Regions from separate parts of the Frankia sp. CcI49 genome, predicted to be linked through region 2. Evidence: riboswitches for the same ligand, from Rfam matches in the RefSeq annotation. Region 2 holds a riboswitch; each other region holds the start of a gene.
What was found. Region 2 has a riboswitch for cyclic di-AMP ahead of CcI49_RS31455 (peptidoglycan-binding protein). Riboswitches for the same ligand answer to the same signal wherever they lie in the genome.
Positions count from the first base shown of each region.

Region 1: another riboswitch for cyclic di-AMP. It lies ahead of CcI49_RS36210 (transglycosylase family protein); the one in region 2 lies ahead of CcI49_RS31455 (peptidoglycan-binding protein).
Region 3: another riboswitch for cyclic di-AMP. It lies ahead of CcI49_RS30245 (C40 family peptidase); the one in region 2 lies ahead of CcI49_RS31455 (peptidoglycan-binding protein).

Region 1 covers NZ_MOWP01000045.1:4,180-7,450, forward strand. Annotated here, with positions in the region: gene CcI49_RS36205 (hypothetical protein) at 137-1,102, opposite strand; gene CcI49_RS36210 (transglycosylase family protein) at 1,377-1,763, opposite strand; cyclic di-AMP (ydaO/yuaA leader) riboswitch at 1,768-1,968, opposite strand; gene CcI49_RS36215 (XRE family transcriptional regulator) at 2,301-2,909, opposite strand; gene CcI49_RS36220 (FMN-binding glutamate synthase family protein) at 3,052-3,271, opposite strand, start outside.
Region 2 covers NZ_MOWP01000036.1:28,743-32,013, reverse strand. Annotated here, with positions in the region: gene glyA (serine hydroxymethyltransferase) at 1-450, shown strand, start outside; cyclic di-AMP (ydaO/yuaA leader) riboswitch at 972-1,173, shown strand; gene CcI49_RS31455 (peptidoglycan-binding protein) at 1,446-2,189, shown strand; gene mce (methylmalonyl-CoA epimerase) at 2,677-3,102, shown strand; gene CcI49_RS31445 (hypothetical protein) at 3,267-3,271, opposite strand, start outside.
Region 3 covers NZ_MOWP01000034.1:10,715-13,985, reverse strand. Annotated here, with positions in the region: gene CcI49_RS30245 (C40 family peptidase) at 506-1,492, opposite strand; cyclic di-AMP (ydaO/yuaA leader) riboswitch at 1,618-1,785, opposite strand; gene CcI49_RS30240 (hypothetical protein) at 2,181-2,570, opposite strand.

The DNA.
Region 1 (3,271 bases), on a different contig from region 2:
CCCACCCAGTCGAAACAGATCGCGAACAGCCATGTCTCACCCACCCCCACGTACACGCCATATGGACATCAATGCACCCACAACGCCGCATGAACGCTATGGGCGCACTGGTGTTGTCTACTCAGGCCACCGCGCCTCAGGCCACCGCCGGAAGCACGGTCGAGGGGTCAGCCTTCCCCGCGGCCTGGAGCCCGGTACCGGCCGACGTGGGCCGGCCGGCGATGGGGCGCAGCTGCTGCTGGGCCAGCTTGCCGGAGATCTGGTCAGCGATCAGCTGCAGCCGATCCATCGGCGGGGCGGGCTCGTAGTTCGTGTACGTGACGGTCACCGCGACGTGATCGACGATGAAGACGAGGTTGTCCACCGCCATGTCGTAGGTGAATTCCTGCTCTCGCACCTGCAACGTCACGCGCAGATACCCAGCGGCTCCAGTCGGCGCCGGGGGACGCTGGACCCCGGCCAGCTGATATTCGAGCCCGTCGGGGTCGGCGCCGGACTCGTCGATTCGGGCCTGGGTCTCCCTGCCCGAGCAGTCCGCGAACCGGGGATTGGCCCACATCGCACGGACGGCAGCGGCCTGCTTCTCGGTCACTATCTCGGCGTAGGACGAGATGAACGAGTCCCCGTCATCACTCACGAAGATCGCGCCGACAGCGGTCGCCTCGGGCTCGTAGTTGAGGTCCGTCGCCGACAGGCCGAGGCAGTCCGCGAACTCAGGGGGGTACCGTTTCCCGGGCTGGACAGCGGCGGTATCGGTCTCGGCGGGAACGCCGGAGAAATAGGTTGTCGCCAGGTCCTCGGTCAGCACGAAGTCCTCGGGCCACAGACCCAGCACGCGCGGTGCTGACGTGGCAGGCCCCGGCGAGGCCGCTCCCGAAGTGACCGCGGTCTCGGGCCTCGCGGCGACGTCACCCGAGCAGGACGACACGGTGAACGCGATGACCGCCAGGAAAAGCCCGTGGCGCTTCGACGGGAGCTGGCGCGGTCGTCTTCCCAACGCCGAGGGCGCCGGCTTGCCCGCGACGTCCCGTACCGCGGACGGTCCGCCCCGGCCCTCGCCCGGCGCATACTCGCTCAGTCGAAACAGATCGCGAACAGCCACGTCTCGTCCACCCCCACGCATGCCAGCACCGGCGCAACCACCGGATGCCTCCCGCGCGGCAGGCACACACGACATACGTGCTCTATCGGGCCGGAAGGACAGCGAAGCTATCAGGCAGCTGTCAGCCTGCTGTCAGATGCCTGATAGCAGACCCAGGGGATACCAAACGAAGACAACGAACAACAATCAACAACCACTCACACGCCACACAAACACCGATGCGCCCGCAACGTCATGAGAACGTCACGGGCGCACCGGTGTTGTCTGCTGCGGGTCAGATCCTGCCGCCCCAACAGCTCTTCGAGGAGTACCAGGGGCTGGTGCCCTGCTGCGCGTACAGGATGTGGGCGCGCTTCCACTGCTCGGCGACGCTGGCGTTCTGCGGCAGGCCCTTGCCGCCGACGCCGTGCCAGGTGCCGGGAAGGAACTGGAACAGGCCACCCGCGCCGATGGAGTTCACCGCGCGGGGGTTACCGCCGGACTCACAGGGGACAACCGCGCTCAGGAAGCGCTGTGCGTCCGGCCGGGCAGCGGCGCTCGCCGGCTGGGACATCGCGATACCGCCACCGATGGTCGCGGCGAGCACCGGCGCGACGAGCAGAGCACGGCCCCGACGGATGGAACGACGGTTCCTGCGGGCAGCCGAGGTAATAGTGGACAAAATGGTGTCCTTCCCCCACGCCTGCGAAGTTAGCTGTCGGGTTCGGGCCCGGGAATGGCCCGGCCGGCCGGCGCTTTCAGATCGCGCTCTCGGCGGCTTCACCCCAAGGACGTCCGCAATTCGACGTCCGGGAAACCTGGGTCCCCCGCTCCTGCCTGCGGTTTTGTTAATCACCGGGTGGGGCAGGATTCGGCGGGCCACCCGATGTGCGCTCCCCAGTCGGAAGCACGGCAGTGACGTTACACACGAGCCACAAACCAATTCAAAGGCTTTGTGAGGAGCGTCACATCCGACACCTCGGTCTTGAATTTCTTCCGCGTTACGTCTAGCCGGCCGAGAATTCGCCCTTTTTCTCCCGGCGCCATGCGACCGGCGTCAGCGATTCGTCACCACCCGTCAACCCAACCACTGCGCAAGGTGCGTGGCACGATCGGGCCCGCGACCGAATTTCCCGCCGTGGCGACGAAGAATTTTTCCGGCCCGAATTTCGACACATCATGACTTGATCCGTTTTCGCCGGCACCGCACCCGGTGGGGTCAGGGCTGGCCGGCGCCGACCTCGCCGTAGGCCACGACCGACAGGAACCGGATCGGCAGCTGGACCAGCTCCCTCGGCCCGTGCGCACCCTCGCCGTCAAGCTGCAGCGCGTCGCCGGGGCGCATGACGTAGCTGGCATCGCCGTGGCCGTAGATCATCTCCCCTTCGAGCATGTAGAGCAGTTCGGTACCCGGGTGCTGGAAGAGCGGGAACTCCTCGCTGCGCTCGGTCAGCGTGACGATGTGGGCCTCCATCCGCTTGTGCGGGCCGCGCAGCGCGCCGAGCAGGGTGTACTCGTGGCCCACCCGGGTCCCGCGCTGGGTGATCCGCGGCCCGGTGCCGGCGCGGGTGAAGACCGCCTCCCGGGCGGCGTCCGCGCCGCGGAACAGCGACGTCACCGGCACGTCGAGCGTCTCGGCGAGCCGGTCGAGCGTGGTCAGGCTGCAGGAGATCGACGCGTTCTCCACCTTCGAGATCATCGCGCTGGACACACCGCTGCGCGTCGCGAGCTCGGCCAGGGTCAGCCCACGGTCATGGCGCAGGCGCCGGACGTTGCCCGCGATGGCACGCTCCAGCCGCCCCTGCCGGGACGCGTTCTCCTCCCCCACACCCGAAACACTAGCGATGGCGCCCTCTTTGCCCGATCCGTCCGGTCGCCTGCTCCGCTGACCGTCCGGCCGCCTGCTCGGCTGCCCGGGTGGCTGGCTGCTCGGCTGCCCGGGCGGCTCGCCGCTCAGCGCGTCTCCCCGTTCACCGGTCGGCGCCCGGGATCCAGGTGGTCCCGGCGAGCGGCACCCGGGCCATCGCCGCGGCTTCGACCGTCAGCGCGACGAGGTCCTCGGGCTCCAGATTGCGCAGGTGCGCCTTGCCGCAGGCCCGGGCCAGCGTCTGCGCCTCCATGGTCAGCACCCGCAGGTAGTTCGCGAGCCGCCGGCCGCCCTCGAGCGGGTCGAGCCGGGCCGCGAGCTCC
Region 2 (3,271 bases):
GCGGTCGCGCTGCGCGAAGCCACCACCCCGGACTTCCGCGAGTACGCCCACCGCGTCGTCGCGAACGCGAAGGCGCTCGCCGAGGCGCTGTCCGCCCGCGGTTTCGACCTCGTCACCGGCGGCACCGACAACCACCTGATCCTGATCGACCTGACCAGCCGTGGCGTCGCCGGCAAGCCGGCCGCGAAGGCGCTGGACCGGGCCGGTATCGAGCTCAACTACAACACCGTTCCGTTCGACCCGCGCAAGCCGTTCGACCCGTCCGGCGTCCGGCTGGGAACGGCCGCGATCACCACCCGCGGACTGCAGCCGGAGCAGATGCCGACGCTGGCGGGCTGGATCGACGAGGCCGTCAAGGCAGCGGGCGACGACGACGAGACCACCATCAGCCGCATCGCCGGCGAGGTGCGCGACCTGATGACGGCCTACCCGATGTCCGGCTGGGTCTGATCACATCGCACATCCGCTCGGGCTCGCCCGGTCCGCTGGCCGGGCGAGCCTGTTCCTGACGGCGCGGTCGACGGGAGAGCGCCCACACCGCCAGCTTGCCCGCGACGTATGGGGCGGTTCCGCGGAACCGCCCCGCCAGTCACCGTAGGACGTCGGCGAGGGCCCCACGGGGACGGGGCAGGGGTCCGGTATTCCACTCTCGCCGGAGATGCTACGCACATCACAGCCGATTCGGCGATCGCGAGCCGACAGGCCTGCCAGGGATCACTGCGGATCGGTCACCACCCTCCGCGGACGACCCGGTCACCACGCGCAGCTCAAGCAGCCGGCAGAACGCCGCATACACCACATCGGCGGCACCGGCGGTACTCGGCGGACCCCCTCCCCCTCTTCGTCGCGTACAGTGCGCATACACCAACCTGTTGTACGCATCGTGACTAGGTAGCGCCACAAAAGGGCAAAAACTGGGACTTGCGACTACCCTTAGTAGTTCGTTACGGTGTGTTGGCACCAAACAAGCGACGGGTCGTACGCCGAGTTCTGCCCTAGGCCCGTCGTCCCCTCCTAGTGACCACCAGGGCAGAAGCGGGGGAACCAGGTTCCTCCGGATGGCCACCGCACCCAGGCGGCCGTCCTCGGGGTGAAGTCGCCGCGCAGCGCGCGCCGACCGGGCTTCCCGGCCCGAACCCGACAGCTAACCTCGCAGGCGTACGGGAAGGATCTGCGTGTACGCATGCTTGGAATAGCAGCCGGGACTGCATCCGTCCCCCGGAACGCCGCCGCGGTAACGCCGCGCCCGTAACCCGGGGTTGACACCGGAGATCTGGGGCCCGCTCGGGCCCGGACAAATTTCACGCCGATAGCAGAACGCGCGTCCATTCGTGCGCCTTTTTTCGCGACCCCATTTCGTCGCGACTCATTGATCCGTGTACGGATCACTGGCGCCCGAAGACGCCCTACCCGCCTGCTCTTCAACGTAGAAACGAGATATCTTGATGTCGACCGGAAAGCACCGCAAGTCCCCCAGCGTCCGCCGCCGAGGCCGTGGTCGCTCCGCTGCTGTTGCCGCGGCGAGCGTCATCGGGGCATCCGCCGGCCTGTTCTTCACCGCGAGCCCCGCCAGCGCGGCGGTAATCTCGGACACCAGCATCGCGCAGGCGGCGAAGAACGCCGGCCTGAACTCCTGCCGCGGAATTCCGCTGAGCACCTGGGTCGCCGTCGCGCTCGCCGAGTCCGGCGGCAACACCACCGCCCACGCGACCGTCGGCGAGGACTCCCGCGGCCTGTGGCAGATCAACATGCGCGCGCATGCCAGCTGGGTCGGAAACCGCGACCTCTACGACCCGAACGTCAACGCCTGGGCCGCACGGCAGGTCTGCCAGAGCCAGGGCATCACCGCGTGGAGTGCCTACACCAACGGCATGCACACGAAGTACCTGGCTCGTGGAGCCGCAGCAGCCGCGGCCGTGGGCAACTCGGTGAGCACCACGGTGTCCACCGCGCCGTCCACCAGCGCCAACCGCGCCGTCGACTCGGGCTACATGCGGCTGGGCGTGTCCGGCCCCCGCTGGGATGTCTCCCTGGTGCAGGACCAGCTGCGTAAGCTCGGCTACCCGATCGTCGTCGACGGCTACTTCGGACCGCAGACCAACCACATGGTCATCGACTTCCAGAAGAAGCACGGCCTGGTGCCCGACGGCGTCATCGGCCCGCTCACCCACAAGGCCCTGTTCGGCTGATCGGCCGCACAACCGAATACCCGAGCGAGCGACCGATCGATCAGCTGCCCCTCGTAAGCTGATCGGAATCGTCGATCGACTCGACGCACCGTCCCCGCCGCGGGCCCCTGGACATCCAGAGGCGTCACGGCGGGGACGCCGCGTTTTCCGGCGATAAGCCGCACCCCTGGCATCGACTCGGCAGAAATGCGATCCAGCCGAGCTCCAGGCACCGTTACACGCCTTCCATTAATCACTACAGACAACACGGATCTTCTTGTGGGTCCGAGCGGGGAATTCATACCGACTGCGGTGACTGGGACCTTCCCGCACCACTCGTCATGAAACTTCGACGAGGCCCGGGGTGACGCGCGCCACAGGTCGGTGGTGACCGGGACACGGCGTACTGGATTCAGTGGACCGCAACGCCGTATCCGGGCACTCTKGGAGGCTGGGCCCGGGCCGGACGCCGCCACGGGCCGACCGTCCTACGACCAGGAGCGATGTTGTGCTGACCAGGATCGACCATGTCGGGATCGCCGTGGCCTCGCTGGAGGAGGCCATTCCTCGCTACGAGGCTGCATTCGGCCTGACGGTCGCGCATCAGGAGACCAACGAGGCGCAGGGCGTGCGCGAGGCCATGCTGCTGGTCCACAAGGGCGACACCGGCGGTTCCTACGTCCAGCTGCTGGAGCCGATCCGCGAGGACACCCCGGTCGGCAAGTTCCTGGCCAAGAAGGGGCCGGGCATCCACCACATCGCCTACGGCGTGGGTGACATCGACTCCGCGCTGGCGGCGCTCACCGTCGCCGGCTTCGACCTGGTCAACAAGACGCCCGTGCACGGCACGGCCGGCAGCCGCATCGCCTTCATGCACCCGAAGGGTGTCGGCGGTGTGCTCACCGAGTTGGTCGAGGCACCGGAAGGGCACTGACTCGGCGCCCCCGCACCGGCTGCACGCACGAGGCACCGGGCGTCGGCCATCCCGCCGACGCCCGGTGCCCCCCCCAGCCCGCAGTCCCCAGCCCGCAGTCCCCAGCCCGCAGCCCGCAGCCCGCGATCACCCGTGGGCCGTGAAGGCCCGCCCGGCTGCCATCGTCACC
Region 3 (3,271 bases), on a different contig from region 2:
GGAAGGATCTACGATCTGCGGATCCGGGTGGGTGGCGCGTGTGGTTCTGTTTTGTTTATGCGGCAGGTGTTGATGCCCGATGGTCGCATTCTGGACGGTTTGCGCCGCATCTACACCGCTTATGCCGAAGTAGAATGATGTCGCAACGGCCTAAGTGCTGGAAGTGTCGAGACGGTCACGCGGCGAGCGCGAGTCGCGCGGCGTCAGGCACTTCCTGGCGGTGCGGGCTACGGGGCGTGCTCGCAGGTCTGCGGAAGGTGAGGCTGCGGTCCGGTGCAGGGGACCACACATCGGATCTGGTGACCGCCGGGCCGGAGTCAATCCCGACCAACGCCGACCCGGCGGCGGGAGCCGGGCGCGACCGGAGGGGGAGATCGCGCGGCGGCTCGTTCCGAGGACAGGGCGATCCGTGCTGCCCCGTCAGTGCGTGCGGCTTATCAGGTGAACAGGGGGGAGCCCGGAGCCAGCCGGCAAAGCAAGGTGGGCCGGCCGGTACTCACGGTGCTCAGGCGACGCGGCCGACCAGGTACGAAGTGGTGTAGATCGTCTGCAGCTTGACGACATCGCCACTGTGCGGGGCGACCCACATCTTGCCGTCGCCGGCGTAGATACCGACGTGGTAGATGTTGCCCGGGGTGCCGAAGAAGATCAGGTCGCCGGGGGCCTTGTTGTACTGGGAGATGTGCGTGGTCGCCGCGTACTGCTGGTCCGTCGTGCGGGGCACGCTCTTGCCGAGCTGCTTGTAGACGTACTGCACGAGCCCGGAGCAGTCGAACGAGTTCGGGCCTTCCGCGCCGTAGATGTACGGCTTGCCGGCCTGGAGCGATGCCAGGTAGACGGCCTTCTCGCCGATCGTGTTCGCTCCGACGTTCACGCTGACGACGGGCGTCTCGACCTCGACGGTCGAGCGGACGGCCTGACGGGAGGCCTGCGCCGGCACGGGGGGGCGAACCGTCAGGGTGGCGTCGTTCTCGGAGTGGGCGGACTGCAGCGAGTCCGTACCATCGAAGATCGCCGTGACGTTGGTGGTCGTCAGGACTCGGGCCGTGTAGGAGGCCTGGCCCCGGTCGTCCGTGGTGAGGTGCAGGAAGGTCGCCCACCCGGTGGGCAGCTTGACCTGGACCTTGATGAGCTGGTCGGCCAGCGGGGCCTTGGTCTGCTCGTCGTAGAGCGAGAAACCGATGTTGACCGGCTCGTTCGCGTTGACGGTGACCTCGGGGTTGGTCACCCGCAGGCCCACGTCGACCTTCGAGGAGAGGGTCGGCGCGGAGATGTCGGTGGTGGCGTCGAGCACGGTGGTGGACCCACTGCCGGCCACGGACGCAACCTGGATGGCCCCGTCGACGGCCAGTCGCGAGCCGATCTGCGTCGCGAGGGTCATCGGGGCGGTGTTCGACGCCTCATCAAACGCAGCGTCCGCGTTGGTGTCCGGAGCACATCCGGCGAGCGCGACCCCGGAGACTGCCACAGTCCCGGTGGTGACGGCGGCCACAGCTCGGGCCCTGGCTCTTGCTCGACTCGACGCCGTGGGGGCTGACGGTGCCCGGTGGCGGCCGCGGCCTTCCTGCTGCCGGCGTCTCTCGGTATCAAGCTGCACGCTTTGCGCAGACAACGTTGCGTTCCTTCCCGTACGCCTGCGAGGTGAGCTGTCGGGTTCGGGCTGGGCTGCCCGGTCCGTCGCGCGACCTTCGTGCGATGGACTTCACCCCTAGACCCGCACCACTACTTGGTGCCGGTCGGTGGAGGTGGGTCCCCCGCTCCTGCCCGAGGTGACGACTCGGAGGGGACACCGGGGCCGCGGGCAGGATTCGGCGTTCGGCCCGGTGTTGTCGTGACGTCGCAAGCGAGACTAGTCCACACGGATGGTGTGGGTAAACACTAGTCCCCCCCAACTACACCGAGTGTGCAAAGAAGTGCCCCTTGCGGGAGCGCATCTGCCCAGGTCAGAGGGGGTGCTGAGCTTCACGTCACGTTTTTGGACGGCCACACGAGGATCACGGACAAACACTTTAGGTGACGAGAAGTTCCGAACTGGCGGCCCGCAACAGACGCCGGAGCGGGCCGTGAAGCACGGCCACGGAGGGGTGCGGCTCGGCGCGGACGGCGGCTCGGCGTGGACGGGCCGGCTCGGCGTGGACGGGCCTGCCCAGGGGAACGGTTGTTRGGCGCGGACGGCCGGCTCAGCGCGGACGGCCGCTCCGGCGGCTCAGGAACCCGGAGTTGTGGAGCACCTGCAGCTCGATCGCGAGCTGTGTCACCTCGGGCGGAAGAGTGCGGTAGCTGCTCTGCATGGCCTCGACGGCCGCGCGCGCGTGCTCGGCGAGATCGTCCAGAGCCTGCTGGCGTTGACGCATCCGGGCTCGCTCCTCCTGGAGCGTCCGGACCGTGTCCTCCTGCCACTGCCTGGTGCGAATGATGTGCTCGCCGGCGTCCGCGGCCTGGCGCTCCGCGTCCTCCAGCCGGCTGAGCAGCGCGTCCAGAGCCTCCAGGCGGCTGGCGAGCTCGGCCATCAGATCGCCGCGGCCGGGCAGGAGCGAGAGCTCGTGTCGCCTCGGCTGGGGGTGCGTCATGGCTGACTCCGGCCGCGGCCTGCGGTGCGGGCCTGCTGGAGGGGCGTCGTGATCTGGGCGGAAGGCAGCCTGGAGGCGCACCATCGCCCCGCTCTCGACCATCGCCGAAGTTCCGACACGGTTGGTTACGTTAGTCGACGCATGGGATTTTAGGCGTGCGGTCGGCAGGATCCGGCACATAGTCAACGGACGACGGCGCGCGTCGAGGCCACCAGACGGGTGTCGACCAACGGATGCACCCGACTGGATGGATCATCATCGGTTGCCGTGTGATCCAGCGATCGGAGATCTCCGTGTCGACAACGGAAGGTTTCGGATGTGACGGAGCGAAGCGGCGGGCGAGTGGCTTGCGCCGTTCTGGCCACTGGATGCCATCCGACTGATCGTCACAATAAGTGATGTGGCTTGTGGCCTGTGATCGATCGCGACGACCGTCATGGCCCCGTGGCATGGGCGGGGTGCGGGTGGCGATGGCCGGGAGCCGCGATCGTGGCTGATGCCCGGTCATCGTCATCATCAGTGTGCAGCCGATCCGTGTGGATGTGTCGGTGGATCCGGATGGCGCCGTGTGGAGCAAGTATGTGAACCGGTTTTGGACGGTTTCCTAAGAATAGGATCCTGTCGTGCAACAACATCGATCAAGGCCGGTTAGTCGGGTGGACCTGGCTGGGATCGCCGTTGGCGGACGAGCCCGGGCTGCC